2 linked regions of the Arcticibacter tournemirensis genome follow. The protein of the gene in region 1 interacts with the protein of each later gene in a pairwise test. Links are inferred from orthologs where the notes say so. Each region holds a gene or a part of one and is shown on either strand. Other genes may lie near its edges.

What was found.
Region 2: the proteins of pepT (region 1) and tpiA interact in binary tests that used the Escherichia coli proteins (3 or more experiments, as listed by UniProt). The link is inferred for Arcticibacter tournemirensis from one-to-one orthologs.

What each region holds. Positions count from the first base shown.
Region 1 is NZ_VFPL01000001.1:93,996-97,174, reverse strand. What follows is about bases 42-2,886. They hold pepT (peptidase T), read left to right. Parts: upstream 42-758; coding sequence 759-2,015; downstream 2,016-2,886. Other genes in these bases: BDE36_RS00440 (outer membrane beta-barrel protein), read left to right, coding at 2,332-2,886; BDE36_RS00450 (rhomboid family intramembrane serine protease), read right to left, coding at 65-670; BDE36_RS00455 (hypothetical protein), read left to right, coding at 42-57. In the rest of the region: more of BDE36_RS00455, read left to right, coding at 1-41; more of BDE36_RS00440, read left to right, coding at 2,887-3,179. UniProt on the Escherichia coli protein: Cleaves the N-terminal amino acid of tripeptides.
Region 2 is NZ_VFPL01000001.1:2,139,881-2,143,212, reverse strand. What follows is about bases 53-3,050. They hold tpiA (triose-phosphate isomerase), read right to left. Parts: upstream 1,937-3,050; coding sequence 1,169-1,936; downstream 53-1,168. Other genes in these bases: BDE36_RS09040 (putative sugar nucleotidyl transferase), read right to left, coding at 1,947-3,050; prmA (50S ribosomal protein L11 methyltransferase), read right to left, coding at 330-1,166; BDE36_RS09055 (UDP-N-acetylmuramate--L-alanine ligase), read right to left, coding at 53-286. In the rest of the region: more of BDE36_RS09055, read right to left, coding at 1-52; more of BDE36_RS09040, read right to left, coding at 3,051-3,128; BDE36_RS09035 (type B 50S ribosomal protein L31), read right to left, coding at 3,196-3,332. UniProt on the Escherichia coli protein: Involved in the gluconeogenesis. Catalyzes stereospecifically the conversion of dihydroxyacetone phosphate (DHAP) to D-glyceraldehyde-3-phosphate (G3P).

The sequences.
Region 1 (3,179 bases):
GGCTATACCTTATTTGAAATTATCAAGGATCCCGACAACCCGCTCAGTTTCCTTTGATTTTTGCTTATCCTAAGCCTAGCTGCCTGATGAAATACGCTACGATCTGGGGGTATAGAATGATGGTAATAATTATACCCGAAAGGGCGCCAAAAAAATGAGCGTCATGATTAATATGGCTCGACTGACGTGATGCATAGGCACTATAGAAAAGATACGCAACGCCGAATAATACTGCATTCATCGGAATGAAAAATACAAAAAGGGTTGCGCCTGGATTGAAAAGAATAAAGCTGAATACCACGGCAGAGACAGCGCCGGATGCTCCCAGGCTGTTATACCCATAATGATCTTTATGCTTTAAAATAGTACTTAAGTCGCTTAAGGCCAGGCTGACAATATACAGGACACCAAATTGCCAGTGCCCTATCATTCTTTCGAGCTGAAAAGCAAAAAAGTAATAGGATAACATATTGAAGAATAAATGTCCCCAGTCCTGATGTATCAGCCCGCTTGTAAAGATGGAATAAATACGCGATCCCCGGCTTACGCTGTAAGGATGCAACATGAACTTTCCATAAATGCCCGGATTTGAGAAGGCATATATACTTGTTACTAATGTAAATATAAATATGATACTAGCTACCGGTGTTTGACTGATAAATTCTTGCATAAGGCCGAAAAGTACGAAAAATGAATGGCAATTTTAAACCCGGTTTTCAATCCGTACTTTTACATACTATTATAAAACTGGATTCACAATGGACAACATAAAGAATTATTCGTTTACTGTTTTGGATAGGTTTATGAAGTATGTAACTATAGATACTCAATCTGATCCCTATTCCGAAACCACGCCATCTACAGAAAAACAAAAGAACCTGGGCCGGTTGCTGGTTGAAGAACTTCAGCAGATGGGAATTGCCGATGCTGAACTGGATGAATATGGGTACGTTTATGCTACCGTTCCTTCAACGACAGAAAAAGATGTGCCTGTGATTTGCTTTTGCTCGCATATGGATACCTCCCCTGATTGCAGCGGAGCTGGTGTCGTCCCTCTTATTCACAGGAATTACCAGAAGCAGGATTTGATTTTGCCCGATGATCCTGCGCAGGTATTAAGGCTTAAAGATCATCCGGATCTTAGGAGTCAGATGGGCAATGATATCATCACAGCCAGTGGTACAACTCTTCTGGGAGCTGATAATAAAGCAGGCTTAGCCGAGATTATGGACGCCGCGAATTTTCTTATCAGCCATCCTGAGATTAAACATGGCACGATCAGGCTGCTGTTTACCCCTGACGAAGAAATCGGCCGTGGTGTGGATAAGGTCAATCTGGAGAAGCTGGGAGCAAAATATGCTTATACCGTGGATGGCGAAACCTGTGGTTCTGTGGAGAATGAAACATTTTCTGCAGATTATGCGCTGCTTAAGGTTAAGGGGGTGAGCGCTCATCCCGGATTTGCCAAGGGAAATATGGAAAGTGCGCTCAAAATAGTATCTGAGATCGTATCCTTCCTTCCTAAAGATCGGCTTTCGCCTGAAAGTACCAGCGATAAAGAAGGTTTTATCCATCCTGTCGCTATACGGGGAACAGTTGAAGAGGCAAGTGTTGAGTTTATTCTGCGAGACTTTGATGAAAAAGAACTCGTGAATCACGAGCGAATACTGAAAGCAATTGCGGAGGAAGTATTGGAAGGCTATCCCAATTCATCGTTTACTCTGGAGGTAAAAGAACAATACCGGAACATGAAGCTGGTACTGGACGATCATCCGGATGTTATCCGGTTTGCTGAAGAAGCGATACGAAGAGCCGGCCTGCAACCGAAGCGGCAGAGTATCCGCGGAGGCACAGACGGATCACGTTTATCATTTATGGGCTTGCCCTGTCCTAATATTTTTGCGGGTGAGCACGCCTTTCATGGAAAGCAGGAGTGGGTATCTGTACAGGATATGCAGAAGGCTGTGGAAACTATAGTTAATATCGCAATTGTCTGGGAAGAGCTAACTCTTTAAGGCAACCAGATTAAAAAGAAACCCCGGGTATCGGTCTTATTGATATCATAGGGCTACCGTTTTTTGTATAAATATTGTTACAATAGAATGCATAGACTCTTAGTATTGTTCATAAACGAGCGATACTAAGAGTCTATTTTGTTGTATATCAGTCACTGGCAAAAACAGGTTCAGCATTAAAATAGAATCGTTCGTCGCAATATCAGGCCTGTAAGTATCTTTATTGCTAAACGGTGAAAATAAGTTTTAAACTTGGAGCCATAATCTCTGTCTTACTGTAACGCTAAACGCACACACAATTAGTCCAATACATAATATGAAGAATTTAATCGCTTTACTGTTGTTTCTGGGGGCTCCTGCTTTAATCTATGGCCAGGTAGGCCGCGAAGTAAGCGGAACAATAAAAGATTCCACCGGAAACAGTGTAATAGCAGCAACCGTAAAACTAATATCATCTAAAGATTCCCTTTTTACACGTACAGACGTTGACGGCAAGTTTGTATTCAGAAATGTTCAGTCATCCCAGTTTCTGCTGAGTGTAACCAGTCTTGGTTATCGGGGATTCAATCAAAGATATCTGTTTAAAAATGCCACTAGCCCTTTAAAACTGGACCCTATAACACTTAAAAGCCAAAGTAATTTGCTGAACGAGGTTATCGTTTCAGGCACTGCACCTGTAACAATTAAAGAAGATACAGTTGAGTACAGGGCCAGCGATTATCCTGTGAGAGAAAATTCGGTAGTAGAAGATGTAATTAAAAAGTTGCCGGGGGTAGAGGTAGACAAAGATGGAAATGTAACTACCCAGGGAAAAAGCATTACCAGGGTGCGCGTGAATGGAAAAGATTTCTTTGACGGTGATTTAAAGACGGCTACCCAAAACCTTCCTGCAGAAATAATAGAAAAGATTCAGATCGTTGACGATTATGGAGACCAGGCGAATGCAAGCGGGATAAGGGACAGCGATCCTGATAAAATTCTGAACATTACAATAAGTCCTAACCGGAATAAAGGTGTAATTGCTAACGTCATAGCTGGCGGCGGAGGTGACGCCAGAAGTGGTACAAATACGAATGTTCAAAACGATGGACGATATCAGCTTTCCGGTATGGTTCAGTTAATGGACAATGATAGGCAGCTTTCCGGTCTTATTAATTTAAATAA
Region 2 (3,332 bases), 2.0 Mb from region 1 along the record:
TATATTCCGGATAAGAGTATACTTTCAATCCCATTTCTTTGGCTTTCAATAGCTCAGGATTATCGGCGCGTGCATGCATACCCAAAATAACAGCATCGATATCACTGGTAATATTTGCAGGATACCAGCCCATATTCGCGGGTAGTATGCCGTATTTCTCCAGACGAGTCCGGGAAGGTTCATAAATAGCATCGTCCGATCCTGTTATAACATGGCCCTTCTGCTTTAAGGCAATAGCCAGATTATGCATGGCACTTCCGCCAACAGCAATAAAATGTATTCGCATAAATCAATCAATAAGAAAAACTTTCTATTTTAAGTAAAGATGTTTACTTCTTTAAAAGTTTAAGAGAAGTCCAGTCATTTAACTGCTTTTTGGCAGTAAATACAAAAGAATATTTATCGGCTGCTTCGAGTAACACGGGGCAATCAACCTCATAAAACCCGCTTATAAACAGTTCACCTCCAGCTTTTACCGCATCTGCATAACGCTCAAACTGGTCCAGAAGTATATTGCGGTTAATATTTGCAAAAACAATATCGAACTTTTTATCCGGTATCATTTCTTTCGAGCCACAAAGAACTTCTATTCCACTAATGTTATTTAACGCAGCATTTTCAATGGTGCTCTCGTAACAAATAGGGTCGTAATCAATAGCAGTTACTGATGCTGCACCGATCTTTCGGGCCAGAATAGCCAGAATTCCCGTTCCGCATCCCATATCAAGCACCGTATTACCCTGTATATTCGCCTCCAGCATAAACTCCATCATCATAGCTGTTGTCTGGTGATGCCCTGTGCCGAAGGCCATCTTAGGATCAATAACTATTTCGTAAGGATATTCTGGATGCGGCTGATGGAAAGTTGCCCTGATATAGCACTGGTTTGAAACGGTGATAGGATCGAAATTACTTTCCCATACTTCGTTCCAGTTCTTCTGAGGTATTAATCCTTCCACGTACGAAAAGCCAAACATATCCTCAAAAGGCTCCAATAGTGCATTTAGCTGCGATTGGTTATATTTCTCTGAAGATATATAGGCATTAAACCCAAGAGGAGTTTCCTCAAAAGTATCGAAACCTGCTTCTGCAACAGCGTTGAGAAGCAGGTCACGATGAAAGTCCTCTTTCGAGTCTATTGTGAACTTTAATTCGAAATAGTCCAATGTTATTTATTGAAAACTTTTACGATATCTGTAAAATCCCTTGATTTAAGAGATGCTCCACCTATAAGCCCTCCATCAATATCAGGCTGAGAGAACAGTTCAGGAGCATTTTTCGGATTGCAGCTTCCTCCATAAAGAATAGTTGTATTCTCAGCTACAGCATCTCCATAACGGGCTTCAATTTGCTTTCTTATGTACGCGTGTACTTCCTGAGCCTGTTCTTTGCTGGCAGTAACACCCGTACCTATTGCCCATACCGGCTCATAAGCAAGAACTACTTTTGCAAAGTCCTCTGCACCAAGATGAAATACGCCTTCGGTTAATTGCCTTTTAATAACATCAAAGTGGATATTGTTATTGCGCTCTTCCAGCGTTTCACCAATACAAAAAATGGGAAGCAATCCGGTCTTAATAACAGCGTCTGTCTTCTTTGCCAGCAATTCATTCGTTTCACCAAAATACTGACGGCGTTCTGAATGCCCCAGGATCACATACTTTGCACCTACAGATTGAATCATTGAAGACGACACTTCGCCGGTGTATGCACCCGATTCTGCCTGGTGACAGTTTTGTGCGCCGATGCTGATCTTTACATTCTGATTAGCGAGCTGGGCCAGGCTATGCAGGTGAACAAAGGGGGGACAAACTACTACTTCCTGCTCTCCGCGAACTTCATCATTTACCATATTGATCACTTCAGAAAACAAACTTACACCTGATGTGTAATCCATATTCATTTTCCAGTTGCCGGCTACTATTTTTTTTCTCATCGTTTAATTGTTAAAAATTTCTATATTGTTTAGTAAGATCAAATACTTTTGCAAGGATTTGTTTTTCAGTATCATCAAATATCCTGTTTCTTCTCAGAAACACTCTTCCGATAGTTTCCATCGCCTTCTCAGGAAAGTACGTCTCCATTTTCTGCTGCCCGCCCCACGAGAAATCGGGAACAAAGTTAGGAGGAAAGCCCGCACCGAAGACATTGGCACAAACTCCAGCGACCGTACCTGTATTAAACATGGTATTGATACCACATTTAGAATGGTCAGCCATAATCAGGCCACAAAACTGCAAACCTGTATTCCGGTACTTCAGGGTGCTGTAGTCCCAGAGTTTCACTTCTTTGTAATTGTTTTTAAGATTCGAGTTATTGCTGTCTGCTCCTATATTACACCACTCCCCTATTACCGAGTTTCCCAGGTAACCTTCGTGACCTTTTGAAGAATAACCCTGAATAACCGCGTTATTGATCTCTCCTCCCACCCTGCAATAGGGCCCTATTGTTGTTTTCGGATAGATCTTAGTGCCCATTTTCACCTGCGAGTTATTGCAAAGTGCAAAAGCCCCGCGAATCATACATCCCTCCCATACTTCAGAATTTTTACCAAGATAGACAGGCCCCTGTAATGTGTTAAAGGTGCTGCATTCTGCTACGGCGCCTTCTTCGACAAAGATATTATCTCCAAGAATAGTATTCGTTGAACTAAGATTGCCCGAAGGCCGTTTACCCGAAAGGAGTTTAAAGTCTCTGCGAAGCTCTGTTTCGTTCTTCAGAAATACGTCTTCAGGATATACAATTCTGGTTAGATCGGATGTGTAATTTATCGTTTTAATACCGGCGATATTCAGATGAAAATCACGGGCATCATGCTCATTAAATTTCACTGCTATAAGTACGTCATTTTGTCTTAAAGCTTCACCTTCCCTGAGGCCACTGACAGCTTCAAGCAAAGCGTCATCAGGACAAACAGAGCCATTTATAAAAATATTCTGACTGGAGATACTTAACCTGAATTTTTCCTGCAAATAATCGGCTGTAAGATAAGCAATGTCTCCCTGAAGATATTCGGCCCACTTTTCGGCAATAGTAAGAATTCCAACCCTCAACGCTGCAACAGGACGTGTAAATGTTAAAGGTAACAAACTCTCACGTACTGAATCGTCAAATAGAATAATGGTCATTTAGGGCAAAAATAAAAAAAGTCCCGGCTGTTCACCGGGACTTTCAAAATATTTCTTATATTTTTTCTTACTTCTTAGCGTAACGGCTACGGAATTTATCGATACGTCCTGCAGTATCTACTAATTTCATTTTGCCTGTATAGAATGGATGTGAAGTATGAGAAATTTCAAGCTTCACTAATGGATATTCATTACCATCTTCCC